3 regions of the Gardnerella sp. C0026F2 genome follow, and region 2 is predicted to be linked to each of the others. Evidence: riboswitches for the same ligand, from Rfam matches in the RefSeq annotation. Region 2 holds a riboswitch; each other region holds the start of a gene.
What was found. Region 2 has a riboswitch for thiamine pyrophosphate ahead of AC1EK3_RS01760 (hydantoinase/carbamoylase family amidase). Riboswitches for the same ligand answer to the same signal wherever they lie in the genome.
Positions count from the first base shown of each region.

Region 1 (3,848 bases), 430 kb from region 2:
TACATTGAAGCAATGCGAGATTGGATGCGCGATAATCTGGTTCCTGTAAGCGTGCTTGACCCTGTGATGATATCAACTTCCGGGAAGCGCTTGCTTGAGGCGAGTGCTGAAAATGCGATGCGCAAGTTTATAAGTTGCGTTGATGTTGTTACGCCAAATGTGCCGGAATTGGCTGCTTTGAGCGAATCGCGAGTTGCGGAAAACTTTAAGGAAGCTTGCGATCAGGCGCGCGAGTTGGCTGCAAAAAATAGCGTTGTCGTAATCGTAAAAGGTGGGCACTTAACTGGCGAAGACGTTGGAAATACTGCGGTTTTCCCGGATGGCTACGCAAGCCACGTGCCAAGCGAGCGCGTTGAAACCAGCACAACTCACGGAACTGGTTGCTCTCTTTCTTCTGCGCTTGCTACGAAAATTGGGCTGGCTTTGCGCGAGGGAAAGAATTTGAGCGATCACGATACTGTACTTCGCGCGCTTGAATGGTCAACGGCGTGGCTTCGAGAGGCGATTGCTGCCGGAAGTGAATTGCATGTTGGGCGCGGAGACGAGCGCGGGCATGGACCGGTAAACCACTCCGTGCGTATCCTTCAGCAAACTAAGTGATACTCGCGCAGCGCGCAATCTGCGTGAGTAACGAAAAACGGCAGAAACTGTGCAGCTGTGTACAGTTTCTGCCGCCTACGCGTTATGCTGCGCTCAAGCTAGCTTTACTCAGTAATCACGCTTTTAAGCTCGCGCGCAACTTTCCCAGCATCCTCAGCGCACATAAGTGCCGACACTGTGCAAACTCCATCAAGCTCAAGGTCGCGAATAGGGAACACTGTGTTCTCGTGAATTCCGCCAATTACCAACGTTTTTACGCCCATAGAGTGCGCAACTTTCGCAACTTCGTTCACGCCTTCAACTCCCAGCGGCGGCACGTCGTGCGCTTTCGTATGCGTTTCAAAAGCGGCACCAATGCCAATAACATCCGGCAGTGGAACGTCGTTTTCTTTGCACTCGCGATAAGCTTTCTCCATCAAATCCGGTCGAGCGCAAGAAAGCCCAACCATCCACTCTGCTGGCATCGCCTTTCGCGCCTCAACAAACGGCGTATCCTTTTGCCCAACGTGTAAGTTGAAACCAAGCTGAGCTGCGCAATCAACATGATCGTCTATGAACACAGGCACATCGCCGTGGCCGGAATCAATAAGCGCGTGACGCAACTTCTTCGCCTTTGCTGAAATTTCAGCGTCGTCGGAATACTTATCGCGCAATTGCACAACTGTAACTCCGCCTTCAACTGACTCTACTGCAACTTCTTCTTCCGGGCGATTTCCCATGCGCGGATCCGTTACTAAATACAGTGTCCAATCAACAGGCTCCACCGTAAACTCAATATTTGTCAAACTAAACATGTCGTTTACGCTAAGAGTTGAAAGCGCATCCATCCACAGTGTGCGGAAAGTGCCTGGAGCTGTGGTTTGGCGAGCTGCCCAAGTTCCAGCCGCTGCTGCGTGCACGTGCGCTGCAACAGTTGCCGCGAGCGGACGTTCCGGGTTTGCGCCAACGTATGCTGCAACTAACGCTCCCAAAGCGCATCCAGTTCCAACTACTTTGGTCATAGCTTTGTGTCCACCTGTTACGCGAGCTAAACATCCGTGAGCGTAAATCGCGTCTTTTTCTCCGGAAATTGCCACTACGGATCCGTATTTTTTAGCTAATTCGCGAGCAGCTTGAAGCGCGTCGTTTACGTTATCGTGAGAATCTACGCCTTTTCCATTGCTTTCTTTGCCTGCAAGTGCCATTATTTCGGAAGCGTTTGCACGAATTACAGTAGGGTGGTGCTTAATAATTTCGCGTATAAAGCGCGCGCGTGGAGCAAGTGCTGGAACGCCGATTCCAACCGGGTCAAGCACCCACGGAGTATTGGCTTTTTCGCATCCTTCAACGGCTGCGCGCATGTATTCGGAAGTTTCTGGCTGATGGAATGTGCCAACGTTTATGAGCACACCTGTGGCAATTTGCGCGACTGCATGCGCTTCTTCTGGATCGGTTACCATAATTGGCGATGCTCCTGCAGCGAGCAGTGCGTTGGCTGTAATGTCTTGCACGATTACGTTCGTGATGCAATGGGTGAGTGGCTGCTGCGTGCGCACGCGTTCGATGCATTGACGCACGTCGTTAAGGAACATGCGTCGGCGTGCGCGTACAGAGAAGCATGTGTCGACTTGCGTTGTTGAGCTTGTGCAGTATTCGTTTGCTTCGTTGCAGTTATTTGTTTTTTCAGTGTTGCATGTTGTCATAATGTTTCCCTTCGCTAGCACTATCTAGATCAGGTTTTACGGATGTAATCTCAGCGCTTGACTTCACAATTTGTTGCAATTGCGCACTCCGAACCATCCTTCGACTATATCTTTTGTTCATGACTTACGCTCTTTTGCGCTATTGTCTCATTTTGCTTGTTTCGCAGCACTTGCAGGAATCTACAAAAATCGCGCCGCATTTTTGCAACTTCTTCTACATATTTTCGCTTGCAACTGTGTAAACATAAATATAGTAAATAATAAGTAGATTATAGAAGTTACGAAAGCGAGATAACATGGCAAACGATTCCATGCAAGAACAAAAGACTCCGCTCACCGCGCGCGAATACGCGACGCGCACAGCAATACGCGCAATTGCAATCATCGCATCTGTTTATGGCATGGCTGCTTCGTGGGAAGGCTTGATGACCTTCACTTATTTTACGAATCTTTCTAACCTTATGATTTGCGTAGCTCTTGCTGGATCGCTTTTGCTTGATACGGCTGCGTTTATGCGTGCTCGTAATTCTGCATGTTCCGCCGCGCAGCAAGATTCCGCAGCATCTTGCGCATGGTTCGACTCAAAATCCAACGCTTGGTACATTTTCAAATTCATGATGACCATCTCAATTGCTGTCACATTCACTTTGTACCTGTGTTTCTTAGCACCTACCAATAAGCTTGGTTTCGTTGGCGCTTATATGAATAACGGATGCAGCAGCCTTTGCGTTCACGCAGTTGCGCCGCTTCTTGCAATCGCTGATTTTGTGCTTTTTGATTATCGTTTCCGCTCTACTCGCGCACATTTGTATGTTTCTACTGTTCCGCCTCTTGCTTATGTTGCTTATGCTGCTATGCTTAGCGAGTTTGCTGGTGTTCGTTGGGGTGTTCATGCAATGCGCGCGCCTTATAATTTCCTCAATTATGGCGCTCCTGCCGGCTGGTTCGGCTTTGCACCGCAAACTTTTAATGCCACTACTTTGGGCGTTGGAGTTGCGTATTTGTTAATTGTGTTTACTCTTATTTTTATTGGTGTCGGCAGTGTATTTCTTGCTCTTAAGGATGCTCGCGCTCGTGCAATATTAAAAGAATAGTATTGTTGCGCGCCACTATTGCCTAATTGCTAGAATTAAGCGTATGAGTGAGGATATTGCATTACAAGCATTATTTGACGGTACGTTACGCAATTCTTCTGGCAATGTGACTAATACGTTGCTTGTGTACGGTGCGCCGAATACTGGTAAAACGCAGTTTGCTGTGCGCGCAGCAATTTCCGGCTATAAGCGTTGGTCGCATAATGTTACTGCGATGGCTGTGCAAAATCGTGTTCTTGCTTCAAAAATTGACAATATTATTATTCGTCAAATTGGTGTAAGTAAGCAGTCTCGTCCAGTTGGCACTTTGGCTTCTTTGGCTTTTAATATCATTTCTGCTTGCTGTAAGTTAAAGAATGAGCCTTCGCCTAAGCTGCTAAATGGTGCTGAGCAGGATTCTTTGCTTCGTAAAGTTTTGCGCGCACACATTGAGCATGTTATGCGTGGAGATAATGGTGATTGCAATATATGC
Region 1 covers NZ_JBWPWR010000001.1:47,078-50,925, forward strand. The annotation lists gene thiD (bifunctional hydroxymethylpyrimidine kinase/phosphomethylpyrimidine kinase) at 1-600, shown strand, start outside; gene thiM (hydroxyethylthiazole kinase) at 705-2,282, opposite strand; TPP riboswitch at 2,272-2,383, opposite strand; gene AC1EK3_RS00145 (hypothetical protein) at 2,579-3,376, shown strand; gene AC1EK3_RS00150 (PD-(D/E)XK nuclease family protein) at 3,420-3,848, shown strand, end outside.
Region 1: it holds a riboswitch for thiamine pyrophosphate, as region 2 does, so the genes downstream of both, thiM (hydroxyethylthiazole kinase) here and AC1EK3_RS01760 (hydantoinase/carbamoylase family amidase) in region 2, are expected to answer to the same signal.

Region 2 (3,848 bases):
ATGCGCACCTCCTTACTTTTCTTGTTTGTAAATTTGATTCTTTTTGTGTTTTGTGTTTTGAGTTTTTTATTTTGAGTTTTTTTGAAAGTAATAATCGCAACTTTGCTCAAAAATAAAAAAAGATACGAAAGGATGTCGTACCCGTGGTGGTGCGCCCCTTCGTATCAGCCTCTTATTCGTGAATAAGCGTTGTACTCTCATTCGATATTCACTTTTCTTCGCTGCGATTAATTAAGCAGTGAAGTTTGCATCGTATATGCTTTTTGTGTCCTTCCTAGATTTCTATTTCTTTGTTTTTCGTTATCTTTTTAGTTGGTTTTTTAGTTAGTCCTCATAAGCCAAACTATGCAGAGCATCTCGTAAAAGCTTTACTCCGTGAACAGCGTCTTGTGGATCTGTGTACTCTTCTGGAGCGTGACTAATACCATCTTTTGAAGGAACGAAAATCATTCCGGATTTTACAAACGGAGCAAAAATTTGCGTATCTTGACCAGCACCTGAATGCATGACTCTGTATGCATAACCTTGCTTATTAGCTTGATCTTTCAAAAGATTAATAATATCGTCGCTAAGTGGTGTAGGATCGTCAGACATCCACTTATCAATCTGCGCTGTAATGCCATAAGACTTAGCAGTTTCGTGAATATCTTCGTCGAGTTCCTGCAAGAATTTATCAAGAAAAGCTTTATCTGTATGACGGCAGTTCATTGAAAAAGTAACTTCTCCAGGAACAATATTTACTTGATTTGGAACCACGCTGATTCTACCGAAAGTAAGTACCAGTGGGTCGCCTGCTTGCTTGGCTTTGTCAAGATTCTTGGCGATTATATGAGACATGCAATCTACTGCATCGTGCCTGTAGGACATCATTGTTGTGCCAGCGTGATTTTGTACGCCTTTAAGATGAATATCCCAACGATGCTGACCGGCAATGCTGGTGATAATACCTAAATCTTCGTGATTGCTGTAAAGCGTTGGTCCCTGCTCAATGTGTAGCTCAATCCAGGCTTCAAGATTTGCGAACTTAGGTTGAGTTGTTTGATAATTGAACCCAGCTTCACGCATTGCTGTTTCGAAAGGAACACCTTCACTGTCGCAAATATTTTCTACGTCCTCTTTTTTGGCTAGTCCGAAGAAATTCTTTGAACCCCAGAATACGTATGGGAAACGTGAGCCTTCCTCTTCTGCTAAGCAGATAATGCGAAGACTTTTCTTTGGCTTTCCATATCTAGTGAGTAAATTCTTAATTGCTAAATAGGCTGCAACTATTCCAAGTTGGCCGTCAAAACGACCTCCTCTTGAAACTGTGTCAATATGCGATCCACAAGCTATTATGCTTTCTGGCTTTTCGCATCCTTCAACAGTTGCAATTAGGTTTCCAACTTGGTCGAATTCTACAGTCATACCGAGTTTTTCAAATCGTTGACGAAGAGCAAAAAGAGCCTGTTTCCAAGATTTTGTGTAAAGAGGTCGAGTAACTCCTTGTTCTCCTGGTTTTTCTGTGAATCCTGCAAGCCAGCTTATGGCTGATTCTATAGTTTCAGCACTTATGCTGCTATCAATCATGTGCAGTATTCCTCCTCACTTGTGCAAGTTTTCCCAAAAGTGACATTCAGGCGGATATTTTTTTGGTTTTGGTGTTTGGTTTTTAGTTTTTTAGTTGTTTTTTTTTAATTTTTTTTTTTTAATTGTTTAGTTGATACTCGTGTAATTGCTACTACTTTGTGGCAATGCAAGATATCACGAAAATCGTGATAGAAAGAAATCACTTACTGTAATTGCTCCCTACGCATGTCTTAACAAAACAGGTTCAAAGGGTGTTTCTCAACTGTTTCCAGTACCCCTGCAATTTTCACTTGTACTCGGATGAGTATAGCACGATATTAAATGAACTCAAAATGAACATTAGCATGTGTGTTTCTGTGAAGAAATGATTGATTGCTTGCTTTGCTGGTTGGTTGGTTGACTGACTGACTGACTGGTTGGTTGACTGCTATGAGATATTGCTTCCATTTGTGGTTGTATGTATGTTCGGCTGCAAAAAATTTTCATATGTAAGTTAGGAAATAAAAAATAGCCGGATAACAAAAAACGCAGTGCTTCTACACTGCGAACATATTGTGGGTGATATAGGAATCGAACCTATGACCCCTTCCGTGTGAAGGAAGTGCGCTAGCCGCTGCGCCAATCACCCAAAATTTTTTAATTATGCGTGAAAGGCAATCCTTTCGAGTGGGCGATACAAGGTTCGAACTTGTGACCCCTTCCGTGTCAGGGAAGTGCGCTACCACTGCGCCAACCGCCCAGGTTGTTTATTAAGCTTGAAGCTTAATCGAGGTGGGTACGAGAGTCGAACTCATCTATACGGCTTTGCAGGCCGCTGCCTAACCGCTTGGCTAACCCACCGTAAGGTCGAATAACTCATCGGACCTAGAGCGGACAACGGGACTCGAACCCGCGGTCTCAACCTTGGCAAGGTTGCGCTTTACCAACTAAGCTATGTCCGCAATGCAACTTTACTGAACAATGTCAGCGCCGAAGCACGAGTAACTACTATACCCGAAATATTCTCAAATGCAAGCCCTCGCCTATTTTGGCGTGTCGTTTGGTGTGCTATTTGGCGTGTTTTTCAGTGTGTCTGTTGGTGTGTCATATATTCTATTCGGCGAAGGTGTGCCAAAATTGTTGCGTTAAGGAAACAGTTTTGATACGCGCTTATTGCGTATGATAAATCTATCTAAACAATAACAAGAATATGGGTGACCCTTTGCGTATAAGGAAGGTGCTCATATGATAGAATCAAGTTGAGAGCTGGGGCTCCCCTTACCCTTGACCCTTCACGGGGTAGGTTTGGGGGAATGACCAGCTCTTTGGGTTATATGCCAAAAAGTGTAGTTATAGGTAAAAATTTATTCTTTATTCATCTGGGGAATGGACTTTACGCGGTACACCTAAATCGTCTGCTATATCGTCATAGACATCTCCACATTCATAAGGATCTAGCAAATTATAGGCTTCGATTAACAATTCTTTAGGCGCGCTCTTGTGCATCCATGCTTCTACTAAATAAATATCAATTGCAACTGACGGTTCTCCTGCTCCAATAGCATCATTAGCAAATGCTTTTCCAACTTCACTCATATACGGCTCAGCATAGGAACGAAGTTTTTCAGCCATGTCATAACAAAGTTTCATCATATCCATTAGCTTTTCACTCCTCTCTTATCTTCCACATCATTATATGCAGTAACAACACGCTAAGCTCTTTCTTTTTGATAAACGCACTTCTAGGATAGCATCATCTTATGTGGGAAAGACTTATATGATAGAATCGAAGTGAAAGCTAGGGCTCCTCTTACCCTTTAATCTCATAATGAGTTGGTTTGAGGGTATGACTAGCTTTCGTATATTCCAACTGTTTTTACAGTCTTTAACAATCCATGTGTTATAAGACAAAATAAAGGAGCCCACACAACGCCTAAAGTGTTAAAGCGGTCAACGGCATGAAGTCGACTTTCAACGCAGGAAGACTCCTTCTCGCGATAGTATCAACTATCTCTTTATTACACAACTTTTTTGTCATATAACATTTTATTTTGAGAGATTGTATTCATTAAGGAGTTCCGAGAGCTTGTTTAATCCTGCTTGGTGCTCGCGAACGTCAAGAGATTCTGCCAAATCTGCAGCGCACACTGCGATCGGCATAAGGGATTTTGTCGATGATTCTTGTGTGCCTTCAGTAATGTGTGAAGACACATTTTGGCGAATAAAATCGAAAACATTAGAATCTTCGATAGCGCGGAGTCTAACATTAATTATTGAACTATCCGCGCCGTCTTCTTTATTTT
Region 2 covers NZ_JBWPWR010000001.1:476,260-480,107, forward strand. The annotation lists gene allW (allantoin permease) at 1-2, opposite strand, end outside; gene AC1EK3_RS01760 (hydantoinase/carbamoylase family amidase) at 325-1,566, opposite strand; TPP riboswitch at 1,766-1,855, opposite strand; tRNA gene AC1EK3_RS01765 (tRNA-Val) at 2,122-2,194, opposite strand; tRNA gene AC1EK3_RS01770 (tRNA-Val) at 2,234-2,305, opposite strand; tRNA gene AC1EK3_RS01775 (tRNA-Cys) at 2,336-2,406, opposite strand; tRNA gene AC1EK3_RS01780 (tRNA-Gly) at 2,435-2,507, opposite strand; gene AC1EK3_RS01785 (hypothetical protein) at 2,917-3,204, opposite strand; gene AC1EK3_RS01790 (helix-turn-helix domain-containing protein) at 3,592-3,848, opposite strand, start outside.

Region 3 (3,848 bases), 140 kb from region 2:
CTTCAAAGTGCGTGTACAAGAAGCTCTCTTGATGATGCTGCAAGCACCATTCAGCCATAATTGAGCCACCACGAGAAACAATACCGGTTACGCGGTTTGCAGTAAGCGGCACGTAGCGAAGAAGCACGCCAGCGTGAATAGTCATGTAGTCAACGCCCTGCTCGCACTGCTCAATAACAGTGTCGCGGAAAAGTTCCCAGCTGAGCTTAGAAGCATCATCCTCAACTTTTTCCAAAGCCTGATACATTGGAACTGTTCCAATTGGAACAGGGGAGTTACGCAAAATCCATTCGCGCGTTGTGTGAATATCGTTACCGGTGGAAAGATCCATAACGGTATCCGCACCCCACTTCGTGGCCCACGTAAGCTTTTCTACTTCTTCGTCAATAGACGACGTAACAGCAGAATTACCCATGTTTGCGTTGAGCTTAGTTAAGAAGCGCGAGCCAATAATCATAGGCTCAGCTTCAGGATGGTTAATATTGCAAGGGATTACAGCGCGTCCTGCTGCAATTTCTTCGCGAACCAGCTCTACATCGCAATTTTCGCGCGTTGCAACATATTGCATTTCCGGAGTAGTAATTCCGTGACGAGCGTACCACATTTGCGTAATTGGATGATCCGCGCCCTTCATTGGCTTATGCGTGCGACCGCGCCATTCTTTAGAAGCTTTGCCTCGCTTAATTGCGCGCTTGCCATCGTCTTGAAGATTGCGCCTGCGTCCTTCGTACTCTACAACGTCACCGCGGTCGCGAATCCAGTCAAGGCGAAGCGGAGCCAAGCCTTCCTTCGGATCGCACTTTGGACCTTCAGTATTGTAATCCTTAAAAGGCGGGTTAGGGCCTACGCCAGGAGTGTCAGAAAGCTTAATTTCTGTATAAGGAACTTCCAAATCGTAAGAACCATATTCATACTCAAAATGAACTGGAGTTGTTTTGCGAATATGAGCTTTATCGCGCTGAGTGCAACCGCGAGCTGCAATGTCAACTCGCTGTTGTTTAGCTAATTTCGCAGCATCCTTTGCTTCTTTAGCGTTAATAAAAGTTGGTTTCTTTTCTTGAGTTTCTGAAGATTTTGATTCAGAATTTTCAGAAACTATTACTCGCTTAGCATAGCCGTGCTTTTCTTCTCCACGAACAGCTTTCCAATGTTCAACAAACTCACGCATAGTTGATTCCGGTGTTTCTGAAGAATACAGTGCTTCAGAAACGAACCATCCTGCAGCCTTAGTGTGAGCGATCATATCGATATCGTCGATCGCAGTTCTTCCGCCAACCAGAACTGGGAAATCACTTGCTGAACAAATCGTATTAATTTTCGCTTCGTCCAGCGTTGTGTGGTTTGCTTCCAACTCGTAAGCAGCAGTAGTACTTTCGTACCCTTCTTCAGGATTATGCATTGCTGTTACGCAAATGTAATCAATGCAACCATCTGGAAGTTCGTTTATTACTTTAACTAAGCTTTCTGTTTCAACAGATAAGCCGATTACAGCATCTTCGCCAAGAAGTGCGCGAGCCTCTCTAGGCTCCATGTCGCTTTGTGCTAAATGCACTCCATCAACTTTGATGCTTTGATTGCGAGCTTGCCAAACGACATCAACACGTTCATCGATAACAAAAGTTACAGAATCGCATTTGTTATTGTCTTCGATGATTTGTGCAATATCTCGTGCAATAGTAGTGATTTCTTTAGCGTTTTCATTGTTGCAATGAAGACGAATGAAAGTCGCTCCAGCGCGCAAAGCATCATCGACGATATCGGTAAGCGGACGATTATTACAAGCTTGTGGGTCTGCAATAAAGCAGGCGCTTAGATTAAATTGATTACGCATTGATGCGTACGGATAATTCGATGTCATACTAAAATCGTTGCTCCCTACGTTGTATTAACTAACAGGTTCGAAGGGTTAGGCAAACTAATACCATCTCAGCCTTCTTTCGAAAGCACCCCCGCAAAAATGTTGTGACCTCTGTATTTTACACGAGTACGTGCACTTAATAAGTAAAAGGTATGTTGCAATAAAAGATTGCAATTAAAAATAAAACTGTCTGAACGATTATTTCGCGCAGACAGTTAGATTAGTTTTAATATATTTGTATTTTCTTTAGCGTTCGTGATGATTGATTGCGCGTGAAATAAAATCTCCCAAGCTTTGCACAATCTGTACGAGAATAATACAAAGAATAACAGCAACTGTCATCACATCATATTGATAACGCTGGTATCCGTATCGTATTGCAATATCTCCGAGTCCGCCTGCGCCAACTGTTCCAGCCATTGCTGAGAATCCAAAAAGCGTAATAAAGGTAAGTGCAGCTCCGCGAATTAGCGAAGGCAAAGCTTCCCACAGCAATACTTTGCAAACAATTTGTAATTTGCTTGCTCCAAAGCTTTGTGCTGCTTCGATTAAGCTTCCGTCAACTTCTGCTAAAGATTGTTCAACTACTCTAGCAACGAATGGTGCAGCTGTAATTACCAGTGGCACAATAGCTCCAGGAACTCCTAAAGAAGTGCCAACTATGAGACGAGTAAAAGGAATTATTGCAACTAGCAAAATAATAAACGGCACAGAACGCACGATGTTAACAATCCAGCCTAGAACTGCGTTAATTGGAGCGTTAGGGCAAATGCCTTTTTTGTTTGTTGTAATGAGAAGTACGCCAACTGGAAGTCCAATAAGGTATGCAAAAAGTGTTGCAACTGATGTCATTACGAGTGTGTCTTGCACGCCTTCAATAAGTAAGTCGCCGTATTCGTTAAAAAATTGTGTAGCAGCTTCTAACATTGTTATTTCACCTCATTGGTAAGCGCGTTTGTTTGTTCGTCTGTTTGTGCGTTTGTTGGCTTATTGTTAAGCTCGCTTGCAATCGTGCTTGCAATTTTAGCTCGATGATTTTCCTGTTTTTCATCTGCAATAAGAGTTCGCAAAATATCGCTTTGTGGATTTGCAAAAAGCGTATCAGTGTCACCTAATTCCACAATGCGTCCGCCATCAATCATTGCAACTCGGTCGCAAATATTTCGTGCTACAGCCAGCGAATGCGTAATAATAACAAGCGTTACGTTGAGTTCGCGGTTAATTCGGCTCAATAAATCAAGGATTTGCGCAGTAGTTGTGGAGTCAAGTGCGCTTGTTGCTTCGTCACAAAGCATAATCGACGGATTATTCGCCAATGCTCGTGCAATTGCTACGCGCTGCTGCTGTCCGCCTGAAAGCTGGCTAGGGTAGCGGTTTGCAAAATCTTTTAAACCAACTAAGTCAAGCAAGTAGTTTGCGCGTTCTTCTCGTTCCTTTTTTGCAGTGTGATTTAACTCTAATGGGAAAGTGACGTTTCGCAATACTGTACGCTGCTGGAAAAGGCTAAAATTCTGGAAAATCATGCCAATATTAGTGCGTACTTTTGCAAGTTCTTTATCTTTTACTTCGCTAATATCATTTCCGTCAATAATAATTTTGCCAGAAGTTGGTCGCTCAAGCAGATTCATGCAACGAACTAGCGAAGACTTTCCTGCACCAGAAGAACCAAGGATTCCGAATACTTCTCCCGATTCAATAGTCAGATTAATGTCGTGTAATGCTTCATTCGCTTTGCTACCTTTGCCGTAGCTTTTGTGAAGATGTTCGATCTGAATCATGCTTTTCCTTAACAGATTATTGCTTTCTGTGTGAAATATACTTTGTTACTAACTAGAGTTACTAACTAGCGTCATTAACTAGATTATTGACTAGCACGCACATTACGTATATTACACGCTTATAAAATAATGCCGCAAAGCATACACGAAGCATACACATGCGGCATTAGGTGGCTACATTGTGAGTATTTTTTAGAAGACAGGAAGTACGG
Region 3 covers NZ_JBWPWR010000001.1:336,090-339,937, forward strand. The annotation lists gene thiC (phosphomethylpyrimidine synthase ThiC) at 1-1,858, opposite strand, end outside; TPP riboswitch at 1,856-1,961, opposite strand; gene AC1EK3_RS01185 (methionine ABC transporter permease) at 2,105-2,785, opposite strand; gene AC1EK3_RS01190 (methionine ABC transporter ATP-binding protein) at 2,788-3,636, opposite strand; gene AC1EK3_RS01195 (MetQ/NlpA family ABC transporter substrate-binding protein) at 3,829-3,848, opposite strand, start outside.
Region 3: it holds a riboswitch for thiamine pyrophosphate, as region 2 does, so the genes downstream of both, thiC (phosphomethylpyrimidine synthase ThiC) here and AC1EK3_RS01760 (hydantoinase/carbamoylase family amidase) in region 2, are expected to answer to the same signal.